Linked DNA regions of Arenibacter algicola. The protein of the gene in region 1 binds, or shares a complex with, the protein of each later gene. Links are inferred from orthologs where the notes say so. Each region holds a gene or a part of one and is shown on either strand. Other genes may lie near its edges. The genes, in order: carA and carB.

Region 1 (9,483 bases):
AAGTTGATACACTTGGAGATCTGGTTTCTTTTAACAAGAACGATTTGATGAAGTTTAGAAACTTTGGTAAAAAATCCTTGACCGAATTGGAAGAATTGGTTATCAACAAAGGTTTGAGCTTTGGAATGGATTTGTCAAAATATAAATTGGATAAAGATTAATTGAACTTTCAAGGGAATTGGGAATACCAAGACTTAGAAAGACTATAGAAAAGAACAATGAGACACGGTAAGAAAGTTAATCATTTAGGAAGAAAGGCAGCCCATAGAAAATCTATGTTGGCAAACATGGCCTGTTCATTAATAGAGCACAAGAGAATTAATACAACTGTTGCAAAGGCAAAAGCTTTAAAGCAGTTTGTAGAGCCATTGATTACCAAATCAAAAACTGAGAATAATCAAACAGTTGAGAAGGGTACTCACAACAGACGTATTGTATTTAAAAGCCTTCGCGACAAGTATGCGGTTACCGAGCTTTTCAGTAGTGTTGCCGAAAAGGTAGCCGACAGACCAGGAGGATATACAAGAATTATCAAATTGGGTAATCGTCTTGGGGATAATGCTGACATGGCAATGATAGAGCTAGTAGATTTTAATGAAATCTACAATGCCGGCAAGCCTAAAAAGCAAAAGACTACAAGAAGGGGTAGAAGCAAAAAAGCAGACGATGCTACAGCTGTTGTTGAAGAAACGGCAAAGGCTGAAAGTGCAAAGGCTGAAGGACCAAAAGTAGAAGAGCCAAAGGCAGAAAAAAAAGCAGATGATGCTCAAGAGTAAAATTGTTATTAAATATTAATAATTGTAAAAGGATAAGCCTAAAAGCTTATCCTTTTTTTATGTTATTTTGCAAAACGAAAAATTGTAACGCCAAAAAATGAAGTATCAAACAAGAAAAAAAGCAATATTGTTGCTTGCCGATGGGACCATTTTTCACGGTAAGGCTGTAGGGAACAAGGAAGGAACTGCCTTTGGAGAGGCTTGTTTTAACACTGGAATGACCGGTTATCAGGAGATATTTACAGATCCATCCTACTTTGGACAGATCATGGTAACCACAAATGCCCATATAGGGAATTATGGGGCAAATGATGAAGAAGTTGAGTCTGATTCTGTGAAGATATCAGGTTTGGTTTGTAAAAATTTTAGTTACCATTATTCCAGGCCCGATGCCGACCTAAGTTTACAGGAATTTTTGGATAAAAATAATCTGTTGGCTATTTCCGACGTGGATACCAGGGCTTTGGTGGGGTACATTCGGGATAATGGCGCCATGAATGCGGTAATATCTACGGATGTGGATAATATTGAGGAATTAAAAAAGAAATTGGCAGAAGTGCCCAGTATGGAAGGTTTGGAGCTTTCTTCCAAAGTTTCTACCAAAGAAGCTTATTATTACGGAGATAAGGATGCAAAATATAAGGTATCTGCCCTGGATATAGGAATCAAGAAAAATATTCTTCGAAACTTGGCCAAAAGGGGTGCCTATATAAAGGTATTTCCGTACAACGCAACTTTTGAAGAAATGAGCTCTTGGAACCCTGATGGATATTTTATTTCCAATGGCCCAGGGGATCCGGATCCATTGCACGAGGCAATTGCATCTGCCAAGGAAATGATAAAATCCGATAAACCATTGTTCGGTATATGTTTAGGGCATCAGGTGTTGGCATTGGCCAATGGGGTTTCTACCTATAAAATGCACAATGGCCATAGGGGTATAAACCACCCGGTAATGAATTTGGTTACTGGTAAAGGGGAAATCACTTCCCAAAATCACGGATTTGCCATCAATAGGGAAGAGACCGAGGCCAATCCCAATTTGGAGATTACCCATCTTCACCTAAATGACAACACGGTTGCGGGAATTAAAATGAAAGATAAGAACGTATTTTCTGTTCAGTACCATCCAGAAGCAAGTCCAGGGCCGCATGATGCAGATTATCTGTTCGACCAATTTTTCGAAATGATCCAATCCACGGTAAACTAAAACGTTATAGTTTTATTTTATTGTTATCAAAGGGTCATTAAAGCCAATTATAGTGGGGTTAAAAGCGCTTCCTTTGCTATATTTGCATAATAATTTAACTAAAAAATAAAAGATAGACATATGAGTATCATCCTAAGTGTTCATGCACGACAAATTTTGGATTCAAGAGGTAATCCAACAGTAGAGGTAGACGTAATTACCGAAAATGGAGTAATGGGAAGGGCAGCAGTTCCTTCAGGAGCTTCTACAGGTGAGCATGAAGCGGTTGAGCTTCGTGATGGTGGAAAAACCTTCATGGGTAAAGGAGTAGGAAAGGCTGTCAACAACGTAAATACCGTTATTGCAGAGGAGATTCTGGGCATGTCCGTTTTTGAACAAAATTTGGTTGATCAAACCATGATAGATTTGGATGGTACGCCCAATAAATCAAAATTGGGAGCCAATGCCATTTTAGGTGTTTCCCTAGCAGTTGCCAAGGCAGCTGCCAATGAATTGGGATTGTCCTTGTTCAGGTATGTGGGTGGTGTTAGTGCCAATACCCTGCCTGTGCCAATGATGAATATTATCAATGGAGGTTCGCATTCTGATGCTCCCATTGCTTTTCAGGAATTTATGGTGATGCCTGTAAAGGCAAATAATTTTTCCCATGCCATGCAAATGGGGACCGAAATTTTCCATAACCTTAAGAAAGTTTTACACGATAGGGGTCTAAGTACAGCTGTTGGGGATGAAGGTGGATTTGCTCCAAATCTTGCAGGCGGTACAGAGGATGCCTTGGATACCATTGCAAAAGCGGTTGAAAAGGCAGGTTACAAATTGGGTGACGATGTAATGATAGCCTTGGATTGTGCGGCTGCAGAGTTTTATGTTAATGGAAAATATGATTATACCAAATTTGAAGGAGATAAGGGTGTAGTTAGAACTTCTGAGGAACAGGCTCAATATTTGGCCGACTTAAGTGCCAAGTATCCTATTATATCCATTGAGGATGGTATGGACGAGAACGATTGGAAAGGCTGGAAGGCTTTGACCGATAAAATTGGGGATAAGGTACAATTGGTAGGTGATGATTTGTTTGTTACCAATGTAGAGCGTTTGTCTAGAGGAATCAAAGAAGGTATTGCCAATTCCATCTTGATAAAGGTTAACCAGATAGGAACTCTAACGGAAACCATTGCAGCTGTTAATATGGCCAAAAATGCTGGATATACATCTGTTATGTCCCACCGTTCCGGAGAAACTGAGGATAACACCATTGCCGATTTGGCAGTTGCCTTAAATACGGGCCAGATTAAAACCGGTTCTGCTTCCAGGTCCGATAGGATGGCGAAATATAACCAATTGTTAAGAATAGAGGAAGAATTGGGGAGTACTGCATATTACCCAGGAGTACAAGCCTTCAAGATTAAATAATACAAAATTAAGTACTTAAAAAAAGCCATTCTATGTAGGATGGCTTTTTTTTTTAAATATCACGGAGGTTTGTTTACTTATCAGAAATAAATAATTATATTATCCTACTTTTATCAATATACCAATATAATTAACCAAATTCTAGATTAAATGAATAACTTTCTATTTGTTGCTGCTGAGAATGACGGTCTTCCAAAATGTAAGGCCGGAGGTATGGGTGATGTGGTTAGGGATGTTCCTCGGCAGATTTCTGAAAGGGGGGACATGGCACATGTAGTTGTACCCTCCTATTCAAGATTACATCAAAATGGAACCTTTATTACCAATCTAAACCTGAACCTACGGGGAATGGTCTATGTTGCAGAGCTTTACGAAGTAGCTCCTAAAAAGGAGTTTGCAAATTTACATCATTATGTAATACATCATCCTGAAATTACCGCAGGGGAAATAGGACATATATACCACGACGATCCGGAAGAAGCTTTTTATACGGATAATATTAAGTTCACCATTTTTTGTACGGCCGTGGCCGAAGCAATCAAGGTCGGGGCTTTTGGGGAGTTGGATATTGTTCATATGCACGATTGGCATTCCAGCCTGGTTTTGTTTTTAAAAACCTATCATCCGGAATATCAGGCTTTAAAGAAAATGCGCTATGTATATACCATTCATAATTTAGCCATTCAAGGTATACGTCCGTTTTATAATAATTACTCTTCACTGGGAAATTGGTTTCCGAATGTTCCGATAGATGAAAGGAAGTTGATGGACTACAGGTACCAGGATTGTATTAACCTTATGGCCGTTGGCATCCGGTTGGCAGATGCCGTACATACCGTTTCCCCTTCCTATAAGGAAGATGTGCTTAGGCCGAGCAATCCGCCCGAATTTATTGGAGGTGAAGGTTTGGAAAAAGATTTACAGGAGGCGAACAATCAAGGAAGGTTGTTCGGGATTCTTAATGGTTCAAATTATAAAAACATTCGCGCGGCCGAAAAGGGATTGTTGTACAGGAATATTGTTAAGGCGCTATTTAGGTGGCTACAGGAGGAATCCAAGAAATACAAGGCAGATTTTCTGGCACATACCGGTGAAAAGGTCATGGAGTATGTTACCGAGAAGCCCAAGTTCATAGTTTCAAGTGTGGCCCGTTTAACGGAACAAAAGTTTTATTTCTTTAAACGTTCCCCTGAAGCATTTGTTGAAATATTGAACCGACTTAAGAAAGTGGATGGAATTTTTATGCTCTTGGGTACTGGTGCCCCTGAGTATGAGGAACTATTTCGTCAATTGAGCTATGAACATAAAAACTTTATTTTCACCAATGGTCAATCGGAGGATTTGATCGATTCCATATATTTGGAGACCGACCTGTATTTTATGCCCAGTTTGTTTGAACCCTGTGGCATTAGCCAAATGTTGTCCATGCGTAACGGCAACCCCTGTCTAGTGCACAATACGGGAGGCTTACGGGATACTGTGGAGCATATGAAAACCGGATTTAGTTTTGATGGCAAGACCTATGATGATAAAATTAAAAATATGATCCTGGTACTAGACCAGGCTTTGGATGTTTTTGTAAATGACCAGCCAAAGTGGAAGGAGATTCAGGATAATGCCAAAAAGATGAGGTTCACTTGGGAAAAATCGGTAGATGATTACTACAAATATCTATATTCCATTAATCAATAGAATTACATTTATATCAGGTTTTTAAAATATTTCATTATTATTCTGTAAATAACAAAATCTTCAATTGTTAACCTTAGGTGTTTTTAGTATTTTTACGGACAATCGAATAAATCAGGAATTTAAGAAATGGCGAATAACGCAACATTAGAATACAAGGGAAAGAAATATGAATTCCCAGTTATAGAAGGTACCGAAAATGAGTTGGCTATAGATATTAAAACTATGAGGGCCGATTCAGGAATGATAACAATAGACCCAGGGTTTAAGAATACGGGCTCCTGCGAGAGTGCTATTACTTTTCTGGATGGTGAAAAGGGAGTTTTAAGGTATCGGGGATATTCTATTGAGGAATTGGCGGAAAAGGCCGATTTCTTGGAAGTAGCCTATTTGTTGATTTTTGGATCCTTGCCAAATCAAGAGCAATTGGATAAATTCCATCAGGATATAAAAGCTGAGTCACATGTAGATGAGGAGATGAAGAAGATCTTGGACGGTTTTCCAAAATCGGCACATCCAATGGGCGTACTTTCCAGTTTAACCAGTGCCCTGATTGCCTTTAATCCAACTTCAGTAAACGTGTCCTCAGAAAAGGAAATGTATTGGGCCATTGTTAGGATATTGGCTAAATTCCCTGTTTTGGTGGCATGGACTTTAAGAAAGAAAAAAGGTTTACCCTTGGATTATGGGGACGACTCTTTGGGTTATGTAGAGAATATTCATAAAATGATGTTCAAAAAGCCCAACCAGGAATACAAAAAGAATAAGATCGTCATAGAGGCTTTGGATAAATTATTGATCTTGCATGCAGATCACGAACAAAACTGTTCTACTTCTACCGTTCGTATTGTAGGATCTTCGCATGCGGGCTTATTTGCTTCTATTTCTGCGGGTATCTGTGCACTTTGGGGACCACTTCACGGAGGCGCCAATCAGGCGGTTTTGGAAATGCTGGAGGCTATTGAGGCCGATGGTGGGGATACTAAAAAATATATGGCCAAGGCCAAGGACAAGAGCGATCCTTTTCGTTTAATGGGCTTTGGGCATAGGGTATACAAGAATTTTGATCCCAGGGCAAAGATTATTAAGCAAGCTGCTGAGGAAGTATTGGGAGATCTTGGTATAGACGATCCAATTTTGGATATAGCCAAGGGCTTGGCCAAGGAGGCCTTGGAGGATAAATATTTTGTGGACAGAAAATTATATCCCAACGTAGATTTTTACTCAGGAATAATATATAGGGCATTGGGTATTCCTACCGAAATGTTTACCGTTATGTTTGCTTTGGGGCGCCTACCGGGCTGGATTGCCCAATGGAGGGAAATGAGATTGAAAAATGAGCCTATCGGTAGGCCAAGACAGGTATATATAGGAGAAACTAGCAGATCCTTTGTTCCTTTGGACAAGAGATAATAGATAGCAACAAATTATTTGTGACTGCCCTTTGTGTTAAATATACGAAGGGCAGTTTTTATTTATCATAATAAGTATTTCTATCTTTACCCAAAAAGCAGCCATGCTAAAGTTGAATGTACAGGATGAAACTTCACGGTTAAGATCGGTGGTTCTTGGAACTGCCAAGAGCTGTGGCCCCATTCCAAAACCTGAAGAGGCCTATGATCCCAAATCATTGGAACATATATTGGCCGGTACCTATCCAATAGAGGCGGATATGGTAAAGGAAATGGACGGTTTTGCACAAGTATTTGCCAAATACGATGTTCAAGTTTTTAGGCCTAGGGTCTTAAAGGATTGTAATCAAATATTTTCTAGGGATATTGCTTTTGTCATAGATAATAAGCTGGTGAAAGCGAATATTCTTCCCGATAGGGAAAAGGAATTTCAAGCTATTAAATATGTACTCAATAAAATAGATGAAGATCAGATAATCTACCCCCCAAAAGAGGTTCATGTGGAAGGAGGCGATGTTATGCCATGGGGAGAATATATTTTTATGGGTACTTATACGGGTGCGGACTACGCGGATTATATTACGGCCCGAACCAATAAAGAGGCAGTAGATTTTATTGCCAGCCAATTCCCCAATAAGAAGGTTAAGGCTTTTGAGCTTAGAAAGTCGAATACCAATGCCCGGGAAAATGCCCTGCATTTGGATTGTTGTTTTCAGCCAGTGGGGACAAATAAAGCCATTTTGCATAAGAATGGATTCCTAAGGGAAGAGGAGTATCAATGGCTGTTGGATTATTTTGGGAGCGACAATGTTTTTGAGATAAGCAAGGAGGAGATGTATAATATGGTGAGCAACGTATTTTCCATATCCCCGGATGTTGTGGTCTCCGAACGTAATTTTACCAGATTGAACAACTGGTTTCGGGAACACGGTTTTACGGTCGAGGAAATAGCTTATGCCGAGATAGCTAAACAGGAAGGTCTTTTAAGGTGTAGCACCTTGCCCTTGGTAAGGGACTAATATTTTTCTAATTTTTTCATAAGACCTGTACCTGGGAATAAATAAACTAATTTTGCACAAATTTAAAGCGGGAACGCTTATTAATACCCAATTTGAAAAGTGACTAATAAAATGCAAATTACCAATACCATTTTGATGGTGCGCCCTGTGAATTTTCGAATGAACGAGCAAACCGCAGTAAACAACTACTTTCAGGAGGACCTCGATTTAAAAAATCAGGAAATAAATGTAAAGGCACAGCAGGAGTTTGATGTTTTTGTTCTTGCATTAAGGGAAAAAGGGGTAAATGTTATAGTTGTAGATGATAAGAAGGATTTGGATACCCCAGATTCCATATTTCCCAATAATTGGGTTTCCTTCCATGCCGATGGAACAGTGGGACTTTATCCTATGTTTGCAGAGAATAGAAGAAATGAACGACGGGAAGATATTCTTGCCTTACTGGAGCAGAGGGGCTTTATTATAGAAAATGTAATGGATTATACCTCGGCAGAGGAAGAGGGTTATTTTTTGGAAGGCACCGGTAGCGTTGTGTTGGATAGGGTAAATGACAAGGCCTATTGTGCACTTTCGGACAGGGCGGACGAGGATTTATTTATAGAGTTTTGTGAGGATTTTGAATATACCCCTATCGTATTCACGGCCAATCAATCTGTGGCAGGCACCCGAAAACCTATTTATCATACCAATGTGATGATGTGCTTGGCCGAAACTTTTGCCGTTATCTGTCTGGATTCCATCGACGATAAAAAGGAAAAAAAGAATGTCGTGAACCATATAAAACAGGATGGTAAAGAGATTATAGCTATTACTGAAAAGCAAATGCACCATTTTGCAGGGAATATGTTACAAGTCTTGGGAATGGGAGAAAAACGATATTTGGTAATGAGCACGGCGGCATACAATAGTCTAAAACCGCAACAGATTCAATCTATAGAAAAGCATTGTGCCATTATCCATAGTACTTTGGATACCATTGAAACCTGTGGAGGTGGAAGTGCACGTTGCATGATGGCGGAGGTGTTTCTACCTAAAAATCAATAAATTTAAAAGTTTTTATTTTTTGTTGATCAAAGGATGATCCTTACGGTACCTCAATAACGTGAGTTCGATATGTATTTTATTTAAAATCAGTTGTTTATATGACATCTGTCCGGTCGAGCGGAGTCGAGACCTCATTGTAAATACATTACAGTAAAATAACCTCTCGACTCCGCTCGAGGGGACCGTAGCATTTATTATAACTTACATTAAATCAATGTATTGATAATATTTTTATGTCGAACTCACGTTCAATAGTTCTTTAAGAAATACCATGGCCATAAATACCATAAAAAAGGCAAATGGCAATGATGTGATAATCAGTAGCTTTTGGGCGGCAACCAATATATCTACCTCTGGTTTGGCATTGCCCAATAGAATTAGGGCAATCGTGGCCAAAAAGATAAACAATGACCAAATTAAGCGGTGCTTTTTGCTAGGGTCTTTTTTACCCCTGTCCGAAAACATACTCAGCACAAAAACAGCCGAGTCCACAGAGGTTACCAAAAAACCGATCAGTAGTAGTATGGTAGTTATATTTAGGAATGTAGAGAAGGGGTAGTTTTCAAAGAATACAAAAATTGAAGAAAACACTCCATTAAACTCGTTGTTATAGCTTCCCCATCCCTCAATAAGTTGGAAGGCCGAGGTGCCAAAAACTGAAAACCAAAAAAAAGTGCCCAAACTGGGGATGATCAGTACTCCCAATAACAACTGCCTTAGGCTACGCCCTTTGGAAATCCTTGCAATAAAAATCCCTGTAAAGGGAGCCCATGCCAACCAAAAGGCCCAATAGTAGAAAGTCCAATCGGTTAGAAAAGTTATCCCCGGGTCATAACTCCCATAAGCCAGGCTTAAAGGAATGAAGTCTAGGATATAATGTAGTGTGGCGGCTAAAAAATTGCCCAATATCTTAAGAATAT
Region 2 (13,622 bases), 1.4 Mb from region 1 along the record:
TTAGATTTGCCAATGCAAAAACTCTTTGTATATTTGCAGCCGGATTTTGCTGTCGATGAAGCAAAATTAAAGATTGTCAAAAAGAAATTTAAGCATACTATAAAAATACGCTACGATGAGCAAAAGAACATTTCAACCATCAAAAAGAAAGAGAAAAAACAAACATGGTTTTAGGGAACGTATGGCTACTGCCAATGGTAGGAAAGTTCTTGCTAGAAGAAGAGCTAAAGGAAGGAAAAAATTATCTGTATCCTCGGAGCTGAAGCACAAAAAATAATGATAGAATTGTTTTTTTAAAATAACAAGGTGTTACTTTTTCCGAAGTAGCACCTTTTTTTTGTCCAATTCCCTTTTTCATATATATAAATAACTAGTAAAATGCCCAAAAGAAAAGATTTAAACACTATTTTAATTATTGGTTCTGGACCCATCGTTATTGGTCAAGCGTGTGAATTTGATTATTCAGGTACACAGGCATTGAGATCTTTAAGAGAAGATGGTATAGAAACAATCCTCATTAACAGTAACCCAGCAACTATCATGACGGACCCAACCATGGCCGATCATGTATACTTGAAACCATTGACCACAAAATCCATTAGGGAGATTTTGGAAAAACATCCCAATATAGATGCGGTCTTACCTACTATGGGTGGTCAAACAGCATTGAATCTTTGTATAGAAGCGGACACTAAAGGAATTTGGGAAGATTACGGAGTAAAGATCATAGGTGTAGATATAGACGCCATCAATATTACGGAAGACAGGGAGAAATTCCGTGAGCTAATGCTCAAAATTGGTATTGGCATGGCACCCCAGGCAACCGCTACTTCCTTTCTAAAAGGAAAGGAAATTGCCCAAGAATTTGGATTTCCATTGGTAATCAGGGCTTCCTATACCCTTGGGGGTGCAGGAGCTTCCATAGTCTACAAACCAGAGGATTTCGACGAACTTCTTAGTCTTGGATTGGAAGTTTCCCCAATTCACGAGGTAATGATCGACAAAGCCTTAATGGGGTGGAAAGAATATGAACTGGAGTTACTTAGGGATAAAAATGATAATGTAGTTATTATCTGTACCATTGAAAATATGGATCCCATGGGTATCCATACCGGAGATTCCATTACGGTAGCCCCGGCTATGACACTGTCTGACACAACCTTCCAGAGAATGCGTGATATGGCAATTCATATGATGCGCAGTATCGGGGATTTCGCAGGTGGATGTAATGTTCAGTTTGCCGTTAGCCCTGATGAAAAGGAAGACATTATTGCCATCGAGATCAATCCTAGGGTTTCCAGATCCTCAGCATTGGCATCAAAAGCTACTGGGTATCCTATTGCCAAGATAGCCGCGAAACTGGCTATAGGGTATAATTTAAATGAGTTGAGCAATCAGATTACAAAATCTACCTCCGCCTTATTTGAACCTACCTTGGATTATGTAATCGTAAAGATACCACGATGGAATTTTGATAAATTTGAGGGCTCGGATAGAACTTTGGGACTCCAGATGAAATCGGTAGGAGAGGTTATGGGTATTGGCCGTTCTTTTCAAGAGGCCCTGCACAAGGCCACCCAGTCTTTGGAAATTAAGAGGAACGGACTTGGAGCTGACGGTAAGGGATATACCAATTATGATGAAATTATAAGCAAACTCACCATCCCTAGTTGGGACCGTGTTTTTGTGATTTATGATGCTATTCAATTAGGGATTCCGTTGAGTAGGATCCATGAAATCACTAAAATAGACATGTGGTTTTTAAAGCAATACGAAGAGCTGTACCAACTGGAAAAAGAAATTTCCAACTTCAACGTGGAAACACTTTCCAAGGACCTACTTTTGGAAGCCAAGCAAAAAGGATTTGCCGACAGGCAGATTGCCCATATGCTGGATTGTTATGAGAGTGAAGTTTATAATAAACGTGTTGCCCTCAACATTAATAGGATTTACAAACTGGTCGATACCTGTGCCGCCGAGTTCAAGGCTATGACCCCTTACTATTATTCTACTTTTGAGGCGGAAATAGAAACTCCGGACGGGAAGAAATATGTAGAGAACGACAGTATTGTAACCGACAAGAAAAAAATTGTAGTCCTAGGTTCAGGACCCAACCGAATTGGACAGGGTATAGAGTTTGATTACTGCTGTGTACATGGCGTATTGGCCGCATCGGAATGTGGTTACGAGACCATCATGATAAACTGTAATCCCGAAACGGTTTCCACGGATTTCGATATTTCAGATAAACTTTATTTTGAGCCTGTATTCTGGGAACATATCTACGATATAATTAGACATGAAAAACCAGAGGGCGTTATTGTTCAACTTGGAGGCCAAACAGCCCTTAAGTTGGCAGAGAAACTGGATAAATACGGTATCAAAATAATTGGGACCAGTTTCAAAGCATTGGATCTGGCGGAGGATAGAGGAAGTTTTTCCAATTTATTGGCCGAGAACAATATTCCATTCCCTCAGTTTGGTGTGGCCGAAACGGCCGATGAAGCCTTGGCTCTTTCAGACGAATTGGACTTTCCACTACTGGTTAGACCATCTTACGTTTTGGGTGGACAGGGAATGAAGATTGTCATCAACAAGGAAGAACTGGAGGAACATGTGGTAGATCTTCTGAGAAAAATACCTAATAACAAATTGTTATTGGACCATTATTTGGATGGCGCCATTGAGGCAGAGGCAGATGCCATTTGTGATGGGGAAGATGTTTACATCATCGGAATTATGGAGCATATAGAGCCATGTGGAATTCACTCCGGGGATTCCAACGCTACCTTACCCCCCTTTAATTTGGGCGAATTTGTCATGCAGCAAATAAAGGACCATACCAAGAAAATTGCCTTGGCCCTTAATACTGTGGGACTTATAAATATTCAGTTCGCCATAAAGGATGATATTGTATACATCATAGAGGCCAACCCTAGGGCGTCCAGAACGGTACCCTTTATTGCAAAGGCTTACAAGGAGCCATATGTAAACTATGCAACCAAGGTAATGTTGGGAGAGAAAAAGGTAAAGGACTTTAATTTTAATCCGCAATTGGAGGGCTATGCCATAAAGCAACCGGTATTTTCCTTTAATAAATTCCCTAACGTAAATAAGAATTTAGGACCTGAAATGAAGAGTACCGGGGAGAGCATTTTGTTTATAGACAGTCTTAAGGACGACGAATTCTACAACCTGTATTCTAGGCGTAAGATGTACTTGAGCAAGTAGTTCCATGATATATGGAAATTGGAAGATATTCACTTTCAAATAAATAAAGAACTCCTTTTTCTATTAGGTTAGAAAAAGGAGTTCTTTTATGATAGACAAAGGTCCTGTTAAACATTCTGTTATGCCCCCCAAAACCAAATTGGGCAAACGCCCTGCGTCCAGATAACCTATCCTACGGAACGTGAGTTCGACATAAAAATACGAGCAAGACATTGATTACGTGTAAATTAAAAAAATGTTACAGGCTCCTTGAGCCTGCCTTGTCGTCAGACAGGCCTGCCCGGCTGCAGACAGGCGGAAGCGAGAGGTTATTGAACTGTAACGCTTTTAAAATGAGGTCTCGACTCCGCTCGACCGGACCAGTATTATATAAACAACTGATTTTAATATAAATATATCGAATTCACGTTACATCATTATTTATTCAGTAGCTCTTTTAAAGGATTCCACACCTCCAACAACGGGTAAGGTTAAAGTAGTTACATCCAGATCAACCGATAATTCTGTTCCAGGATCGGGCAAAAGCGTGAATTCCCGATCACTTGAGAAAATCATAAGTGCAATTTGTTGGCCTTTGGGTATAATCTGATCGTCCGGCATCAAATCGAAAGTTAGATTGTAGAACTTTCCAGGAACCAAAGGCTCACTGTGGGTAATGGAACTATAGTTTTGAGGGTCTGCCCAACCACGGGTTATAATATTATCTGTTATTTTTACATTCTTACCATCATTCCAAGGCAATGAAACCAACCAAACCGATAAATTGGCTGCAGCCTTGTTGCTCGCTACAGCAATACTGATTTTGGAGGTACCTGATAGGTGAATATCCTTGGTAAGGGTCGGTGTAACATAAAGCAGGCGATGATTGGTGTTCTCTGCCTTGGCCAAAGTTTCTCCTGAAAAGGAAAAATTATCGACAAGGGTTTCCACCCCTTGAGCGGGCATCTTTTCAGTACTTAATCCACCTTTCTCCGGTGCGCCTCCTTCCAGATATAAAGTTACATCTGCTGCTTCGGGATTTGGATAATCTTTATAAGGTGTTGGATTTAGTTTGTCATCATTCTCTCGAACAATCCAGGCCTTGGCATCTTCTTCCACACCCTTTTCAATACCATGTAGATATCGGGTGAACCACCTGTTCATCATTGCTAGCGGAGGTTCTCCTCCATGTCCGTTCTGGTGATAATATATTTGGGTAGGCAAGCCTTTGTCCTTGGCAGCCTTATAAATCCTATAGCTATGCTCTGGCATTACGTTCCAATCATTAAATCCGTGTGCCATCAATAAAGCAGCCTTCATGGGGGCCATTTCGTTTAAATAATCACGGCCGGCCCAGAAATCGTTGTAATCACCAGTAATCCTATCCATACCGTTTTTCATTTCGGTATCTCTAACAACCTTATTATTATGAGCTCGTTTAGTCTCGTCCCCGCTATGTATAAAGTCGTAAAGTACATCTATATCTTCCCCTAAATACCCTCCTGGAGAGCGTACAAGGCCATTGGACCTATAGTAGTGATAATAGGAAGTATTGGGAGCGATGGGGATTATAGCCTCCAATCCCTTAACTCCCGTGGTGGCGGCCGCCAAAGGTATTGTACCATTATAGGAAGTCCCGGTCATACCCACTTTGCCTGTAGACCAATAGGCCTTTACTTTTTCTTTACCATATGGCTCCGAATACCCCTTTGTCCTACCACATAACCAATCTATAACCGCTTTTGGGGCCAAGGACTCATTGTCCCCACCTACGGTAGGAGAACCTTGGGATAGGCCTGTGCCAGGGGAGGAGGAGTGTACCACAATATAACCACGGGGTACCCAGGTCTGAATATGTGAGTTGGAAATATAGGGTCTTTCACCAGTCCTGACTACCTCGGGGTGCAAACGCTCTTTAGGACTTTCCCCTAATTCATGGCGTACATCCCAAAACATCTCATTCAAATTGGAGGCCACACCGGCAAAATAAGGACTACTAATGTAAATAACCGGTAATTTAAGTCCTTCTGTTTCAGTTTGGCCAGGTCTAGTGACCGAGACGTGCATTCTGTCTTTCTTGCCATCCCCGTCGGTATCAAACTCTGTTTCAACCCAAAGGTCATGCGTTATCCATGTAGATTCGTCACTAAACCCAGGTACGACCTGGGCTTCACCGTTCTCAAAAATTGGAACGGATTTCTTTTCCAATAAGGTTTCACTTTTCTGGGCGCTAACTATGGTAAGTACTCCAAATACAAATGTGATTAAAAGTGCAATTTTGTTTTTTATCATAATGGACTTTAAATTAATATATAGGATTTAGGTTTATATTATCAAGAAGGTCAGGATGTTGATTCAAGACCAATTCAAGGTTAAACACAAAATTGGTTCCAATACATGTTTTTGGGAAGGTAATTGATTGTACGCATCAATCCCTATATCATATAAGGGGCTGGATAGATAAGTGCCTAGATTCAAAGAAACTGGTAATTTGATTGGAATGGAATTTCTAAAATTCATATAGACGGGAAATAAATAGCAATTATATGTGGCGAAAATATTCAAAAATTGTGCCACAAGGTTTCCAATAAGTTAGCAAATCTATATGGTTTTTCATTTCCTATAGATTCAATAAGTAGTCTAAAATTTTAATGAAAGGTCAGGTAGAATGTATTTCAATCCGCTATAACAAGATCACTCTGTAATGGTTTTGGCAATTATAGGCCATATATTATTGGCTATAATCTTCTGTCCTTCGGCTGTGGGATGTATTCCATCGGGTTGATTTAGTTCTGGATTTCCTGCCACGTCCTCCAAAAGGAATGGAATTAGGCCAATCTTATTCTTTTTGGCAAGATCTGGAAATATATCCCTGAATTCGCTCGTATAATCCTGACCCATATTGGGGGGAATTTGCATTCCGGCCAGAATAATGGTCGTATTGGGATTTTTTTGTTTCACTACATCTATAATTTCCTGTAAGTTCCTACGGGTTTCTTCCAATGATATGCCACGTAAACCGTCATTGGCCCCAAGTTCCAATACAAAAACGTCTATGTCTGAATTAAGCACCCAGCCAAGTCTGTTTTTGCCACTGGCCGTAGTTTCGCCACTTAAACCGGCGTTCACTACTTTATAGGCCAACTGAAGGGAATCTACCTTCTCTTGGATCAAAGCGGGAAACGCTTCATTGGGGTCCAAACCCATACCCGCAGTAAGACTATTCCCAAAAAACAAAATTACCTTGCTTTCACTCTTGGTTTCAAGCTTGCTTTCAACGGCATTTTCCTTTTTTCCTTCAGCATCGGCCTTCTTGGTGGCCATATTTCCGCAAGAAGTGAAAAAAATGATTAATAAATAAGAAAATCTTAACAAGGTTCGCATGGGATATAGGATTAAAATCAAAATCATTTCAGTATTTTGCCTACTTGGGAAAATCATGAAATAAAAATTATATGGCAAAGATATTAAACGTAGACAATTTAGGGAAAATCTATACTAGTGGCTCTAAAAAACTTACGGTATTGCAAGATATTACCTTTAACGTGGAGGAAGGGGATACTTTTTCCATTGTAGGCCCTTCCGGAAGCGGTAAAACCACGTTGCTCGGTATATGTGCGGGTCTGGACCAGCCAGATTCGGGTACGGTAACCTTATGCGGAACGGAATTAGGGAGTTTAAACGAAGATGAAAGGGCCATACTGCGCAATAGGAATATAGGATTTGTTTTTCAGGATTTTCAGTTACTGCCAACACTTACCGCTTTGGAGAATGTGGCCATTCCGTTGGAATTAAGAGGAGATAAAAACGCCATGAACAATGGGATGGAACTACTGGAGAAGGTAGGCCTTCAAAATCGATTCCATCATTACCCATCCCAACTCTCGGGTGGGGAACAACAGCGCGTTGCCTTGGCCAGGGCATTTTCCAATAAACCTTCCATATTATTTGCCGATGAGCCTACCGGTAACTTGGATGCGGAAACAGGGGAAAAGGTGATTCAACTACTCTTTCAGTTAAATGCGGATGCCGGTACTACCTTGGTTATAGTTACCCACGATTTGGAATTGGCGGCCAAAACAAAACATATATTAAGATTAAAAGGTGGTAGGATTATTGCCAACCAAGAAACAACAGCATTGTGAACGGATATAACAGCACTTCAAAGTCCGGGTTCCTATGGCTTCTAAAAATGGCATGGCGAGATGGAAAGGCGAGTAGAAGGAAACTTTTTCTTTTTATGGCTTCGATTATTATGGGGATTGCCGCAGTAGTCTCTATCCAGTCTTTTGGCGATAATCTTAAAAAAAATATTTCCTTACAGTCCAAATCCCTAATGGGTGCCGATTTTATAATCGATAGTAGAAACCCACCAAATGAAAGGGTAGAAAAAATATTGGATTCCCTTGGGGGGGCCAATGCCAAAGAAATAAATTTTCCTTCCATGGCGGCTTTCATAAAAACAGGAGCTTCCAAATTGGTACAAGTTCGTGGGATTGAAGGAGGATTTCCTTTTTACGGTATACTAGAAACAGTACCAATATCAGCAGCGGATAACTACCAACAAAATGGTGGAGCCTTGGTAGATGCTACGGTTATGCTGCAATATAACCTACAAGCAGGGGACAGTATTAAAATAGGGGAAGTTACCTTTCCAATTTCCGGGTCATTGAAATCGATACCCGGTAGCTCAGGCCTGTTCAGTTCTGTAGCTCCTCCCGTGGTGATTCCCTACAGATTTATCAAAGAAACTGGACTGATACAGAAGGGTAGTAGGCTGGATTACGAATATTATTTCTTTCAACCAGATACAGATCTGGAAGCCCTGGATAAAAAATTGGATCCCATATTGGATGCCGAGGGCGCCGATTTGGATACCCACACCTCTACGAGTGCCAATTTGGGCCGCAGATATGGGAATTTTGGAAAATTTCTTAATCTGGTCGCTTTTATTGCCCTCCTTCTGGGCTGTATTGGCATTGCAAGCGCCATTAATATTTATATAAAGGAAAAATTGAGATCGGTAGCGGTTCTAAAATGCTTAGGAGCAACCAAAAAACAAACTTTCTTAATTTATTTACTACAAATTGCAGTGCTTGGATTGATTGGGGGAGCTATAGGTACCGTATTCGGTATAATTCTACAGCAAATATTCCCTTTGCTTCTGGGAGACCTACTACCCGTGGATGTGCAATTGTCCTTGGCGCCGAAGGCAATAGCCATGGGACTTCTATTGGGTCTCTTTATGTCCATTCTTTTCGCCCTTTACCCTTTAATGGGCACCTTGTACGTTTCGCCACTTCAAGCATTAAGAGTACAGGAAGTGGATAGTTCAAGGTCTAGAAAGGGACTTATTTTGGTCTCCCTGGCTATTCTGACCTTCTTATTTCTTTTTTCATATTGGTTATTAAAGGATTGGAAATATTCCTTGTCATTTGTTGCAGGCATTGTGGTAACCTTTGCCATAATGGCCGGTTTGTCCGCATTTGCCATGAAGGCTATAAAAAAATACTTTCCAACTTCTTGGGGCTTTACAGCCCGTCACAGTTTATCCAACCTTTTTAGGCCGCAGAACCAAACCCTGACCTTGGTCTTGGCAATTGGCATAGGCACCTTTTTGATCAGTACCCTATATTTTACCAAAGACTTCTTACTGGCCAAATCTTCCATGGGAACAGATGCCAATAGTCCCAATATAATTCTTCTGGATATTCAGACAGAACAGAAGGAAGCGGTTGCCAATACCATAAGGCGCGACGGTCATCCCGTATTGACGGATATCCCAATTGTTACCATGAGGGTAAATAGCATAGAGGGGAAGTCTGTGAACGAAATTAGAAAGGATACTACTTCCACAATTAATCAGTGGATATTGAACCATGAGTTCAGGGTAACCTATAGGGATAGCCTTATTTCCTCGGAAAAATTGGAATTTGGGGAATGGGTCAACAAAGTAACTTCCATGGAGAAAATACCTATTTCCGTGAGTGATAATTTTGCAAGGGATGCGAAGGTGGAAGTGGGGGACAAGCTAAGCTTTAATGTACAGGGGGTAATCATGAATACTGTGGTAGCCAGCATTAGAACCGTGGATTGGGGCAGGATGCAGTTAAACTTTTCCGTTGTATTTCCCTTGGGTATTTTGGAAGAGGCCCCACAATTTACAGTGCTCACAACTAATGTACCTGATGAAAGTGCATCGGCAAAGCTACAAAAGGAACTTGTAAAGGTATTTCCCAATGTATCCATACTGGATATACGACAGATCTTGGTGGTAATTGAGGGCTTGCTGGACAAAATTTCATGGATTATTAATTTTATGGCATTTTTCAGCATACTTACGGGAATAATTGTGCTAATGGGTGCGGTAAGGACCAGTAAATATCAGCGCATACGTGAAAGTGTGCTACTAAGGACTATTGGAGCCAAGAGTAATCAAATTCTTAAAATAGTGGCCTTGGAGTACCTTTATTTGGGTGTTTTGGGAGGTTCATCCGGAATTTTGCTGTCCTTGGTAAGTAGTCAATTACTAGCTTTCTTCGTATTTGAATCGGCTTTTACACCTTCGTTATTTCCATTTTTAGTGCTGTTCCCAGGAATTACTTTACTGGTCTTACTGATAGGGTTAACGAATAGTAGAAGTGTTATAAAAAGTCCACCATTGGAAGTATTGCGTAAGGAAGCTAGATAGCCGTTTTACCCCTTAATTATTATTAGTTAGGTAGATAAAGGGCTTTTGCTTTGGCAAGGTCCGTTTTTGAGTGATGTCCAATCTCCAAAAAATATTCCAATTGCCATTTTTGAGTAGATTGAGCTGTTTTGTTGGTAGGTAGGGACCAAGGGGGATAAACCCTAAAACCTCGTTTCCCTTCGTTTTTCCTATGGGAAACTATTCCTTTATCCATTAGTGTGGCTTTAGGAAATACGAATTGTCCTAAATGTGGTCCCTCTTGGACATTTATCACGAATAAATCTGCCTTATCGGACTCTTCATATGGCGTTGTTTCACCATCCGTATTTCTTTTCCATAAGGTTACGAATTGTCCAATTTTTTTTGGAGTGATTTTAGCCTTTCTTGATACAACATATAAGGCATTCAATTGAAATGAAGAAGCTTCATATTCTTTACTTTCCTTTTCCCGTACATGGTTTGATACCTTTAGGCCACAGAGCGAATAGACTTCTTCCAGTATAGTAGTAAAATAGGTATTTGATGTCATATTCATTTTGATAATTCACTTCAAATTGCAGCTAAATTAGTAAGCATTTTAATATACTAAATATTGTTTTCGGCTAATTTAAGTCTTTCGGCTTCCCAACCATAATCCACATATTCCCAAGAAAAATCATTTCCACTTATTTTAATTTTTACAAAGCCTTCCTTGGTATTGTGCCTTCTTCCTTTCCAACCATTGCCTGCAATGGAGCCTCCCGTTAAAAAATGAAATCGATCGTTGATGAATCCGTATTCCTTCCAATGTATATGTCCCTGTAGAACCAGCTTTAAATTATGCCCTTCAAGGATCTTAAATACATCCGAAGCATTGTTCACTGTTCTACTACCTTCGCTACCGTTTAATTGGGAATAGGTGCAGATCATGGGAATATGGGTGGTAATGATAATTGGAGTGCTTTTATCCAGCTTTGCAATATCTTCCTTTAACCATTCCAACTGTTTTTCATGAAAGATACCCTGATATCTTTTGTTTTCGGTTACGTCCAAGGAGTTGAGAGTTATAAAATGCCACCCTTTATGATCAAAAGAATAGTAAGTGTCCCCAAAATGTCTTTCCCACATACCGTATTTATAATCTGGATGATCTTCAGATTCGGGACTTTCTTCATAGATGGCAAATAAATCGTGATTGCCGATGCAGTTATAAACGGGCATATTAAAGCCCTTGCTCATATCTTTATAAAGAGTAAACAGGGATTCACTTTGGTCAAAATTCCCGCGCATGGTGTCATATACGAGATCCCCTCCGGTAATTACAAAATCGGGATTCAATTTATTTACCTTGTCTATGGCCATCTGAAACCCCTTGGGCGCATTCATTTCCGGTTTTATGTGTATATCCGTTAGAAATGCGAATTCGAAAGAATCTCCATTTTCTTCTGTTGCTTCCTTTTCACTTGAACCTTGACAGGAAATCTGGGTAAATGGTATGGCTACAGCTGCCAAGCCCGATTGAAGCAAAAACTTTCTTCTGCCGCCTAAATCTTTTTTTTTGTCCTCCATGACCTACTTTTTATTTAATTCATCTTGGTTTATAATCCATATCTCGGAAACTTGGGACCCCCTTTCTCCCTGACCACAGCTCCATTCCAGTTCCAGTATACCGTCCTCTAAGGTTTTGTTAGGAACCTTAAACTCGTAGATAGGTTGGTCACCTGTAGTAATGAAGTCATGTATCATAATGTTCTCTGCCATTAATCTAATTTTTGAACGAAAGCGCCCTGTATAACCCACCCTAATTAAATAGGAGCCTTTGGGATCCAAATCAGGATACACCATTTTTAAAGGTTCATCATATAAGGCCGTAACTTGGTTCATCCAAGATAGTGGCGTTGTATGGCCGTCAAAGCCTACAGCCGTTATCTCATGTACCCATTCTTCACCTCTTAGACCTACCCCAAAACCGACCCTTGGCGATTTTAATCCACCTGGATCTTCTTCATAACTATAATTGGAAACTACCCTGTTCCAACTTGCTGGTGTCCCAAAATTATCATAATATCCACCGGGACCCGGGTTGTTCCGCTCCAATAAATTGGCTATTGCCTTCAATTTATCAGCTTCATCTCCATTTTTTTCGATTAAGGAAAGTTGGTCTATCAGCCACATACCGTCATTCAAAGGCACATCAATATTATCTATAAAATTTCCTCGCCCAGCAGCCGCAAAGTGTTTTCCCACGGTTAATTGGGCACCTATACTTTCAAACAGATCATTGGCCAAGGCATAACATCTGTTTTTCCATTCGGACATAATTGGTTGCTGTTTGGCCTTATATAAGGTTTTCATAGCTTTTTCTATAGCATCAATTGTACCTATAACTTTGGCTGTCGACAATATTTCCCTTGCCTGCTGCTCCAATTCCGTCTCATAAATCAATCGTCTATATTGATAAGCGTCGAAATAGGCTCTTATGAGTCCCATTTGAAAACGGTAATTACCTAAAACTTCCTTTGTCGCATTCTTTTCCAGATTCTGCCACTGCTGCAAGGTTCTAATTACCCCATCGTTGGTAAGTAATGGACCTTGAAGGTTTTTTTCCAAGGCCATTAATCCATGGGAAACTGTCTCTTTATAATTGGGGCCAATAAAATAGCGAGCATAATCCCGCAAGGTTTCCATAACGGGTGTTTTTGGATCCCAATCCTGATCGCTCCATATCATTTTATTAACATCGTCATTGGTGCCTTCGGAATAACTTATACTTCCCTGGGCATATTGGTCAAAGGCGTTATGAATTATTTTCTGGTCATTGGGCCTAGGATTTATACACTCCCTCCCCAAGGTAATGGCATAGGCCAGATCCCAATGTGGAATGGGATATTGGCTGCTAAGACTATGGGTTATATCCGGGTACCTTCGTATCGGAATTCCTGGATTAAGGCGTTCCCTAATTTCTTTAATCGGCGTTTTTATCCAAGGTCCAAATACAATGCCACCAAACCACGGGTACTCTTTGTTTACATGTTCATAAAAAGTTTCGAACCAGGCATTTGTGGGCCTAAAAACCTGAGGGGAAACCCATATTTTGGCGTTAGGATGGTATTCATGCAGCACTTTGGCTTCCTTTTCCAACCAGCTGAACAATTCATCCGGCTCCAAATCCCCTGGATCTCCACCTGGGACAAATAGTGCATCCAATCTGGGCACGGCTTTGAATACCTTACGGCGCTCCTCAATTTCCAACTTCAATGAGTCGGGACTTGTATAGTCCGACCCCAAATTGGGATACCACATCCAAACATCCATGCCATATTTATCACATATTTTGGATTGTTCCACAATCATTTCGATAGCTGGAATCTTCATATGAACACTGGTGAAATCATCATCGGTACGGGGAGGCATTATTTCAATACTATTGGCTCCAAAAATTGCCAGATCCCGAATATAATCATCAAATTGCTCCACAGAAAATGCGTCATAGGAATTGGTCTTTGGCCGGTAACCCAATTGGTGACCACGTATGGGATATGTCGGACTGGAAGCAATATTCAGATCAGATGGTAACAATATTTGGCCCTGGGACAATTCCAATTTCCTTAAAAGTTTTCCAATCCCATATAGTACCCCTCTGGAATCGTACCCCACCACGAGGACTACATTTTTTTCTGAAACTACGGCCAATTTATAACCTTCCGCTTTTATGTCTGGCATAGTGGCCAATAGCTGCTTG

The links.
Region 2: the proteins of carA (region 1) and carB are in contact, whole or in part, in a solved structure (PDB 1KEE), measured with the Escherichia coli proteins. The link is inferred for Arenibacter algicola from one-to-one orthologs.

The regions. Positions count from the first base shown.
Region 1 is NZ_JPOO01000003.1:1,654,997-1,664,479, reverse strand. The notes cover bases 1-2,929. They hold carA (glutamine-hydrolyzing carbamoyl-phosphate synthase small subunit), read left to right. Parts: upstream 1-873; coding sequence 874-1,986; downstream 1,987-2,929. Other genes in these bases: eno (phosphopyruvate hydratase), read left to right, coding at 2,107-2,929; rplQ (50S ribosomal protein L17), read left to right, coding at 219-776; U735_RS0117635 (DNA-directed RNA polymerase subunit alpha), read left to right, coding at 1-161. In the rest of the region: more of eno, read left to right, coding at 2,930-3,399; U735_RS0117615 (glycogen synthase), read left to right, coding at 3,550-5,091; U735_RS0117610 (citrate synthase), read left to right, coding at 5,218-6,501; U735_RS0117605 (dimethylarginine dimethylaminohydrolase family protein), read left to right, coding at 6,605-7,519; citrulline utilization hydrolase CtlX, read left to right, coding at 7,631-8,563; U735_RS0117595 (BCCT family transporter), read right to left, coding at 8,795-9,483. UniProt on the Escherichia coli protein: Small subunit of the glutamine-dependent carbamoyl phosphate synthetase (CPSase).
Region 2 is NZ_JPOO01000003.1:242,012-255,633, forward strand. The notes cover bases 1-3,431. They hold carB (carbamoyl-phosphate synthase large subunit), read left to right. Parts: upstream 1-378; coding sequence 379-3,231; downstream 3,232-3,431. Other genes in these bases: rpmH (50S ribosomal protein L34), read left to right, coding at 116-277. Also shown: U735_RS0111225 (Xaa-Pro dipeptidyl-peptidase), read right to left, coding at 3,652-5,502; U735_RS0111235 (arylesterase), read right to left, coding at 5,905-6,621; U735_RS0111240 (ABC transporter ATP-binding protein), read left to right, coding at 6,666-7,355; U735_RS0111245 (ABC transporter permease), read left to right, coding at 7,403-9,901; U735_RS0111250 (MepB family protein), read right to left, coding at 9,924-10,430; U735_RS0111255 (metallophosphoesterase family protein), read right to left, coding at 10,487-11,449; U735_RS0111260 (alpha-glucuronidase family glycosyl hydrolase), read right to left, coding at 11,453-13,622. UniProt on the Escherichia coli protein: Large subunit of the glutamine-dependent carbamoyl phosphate synthetase (CPSase).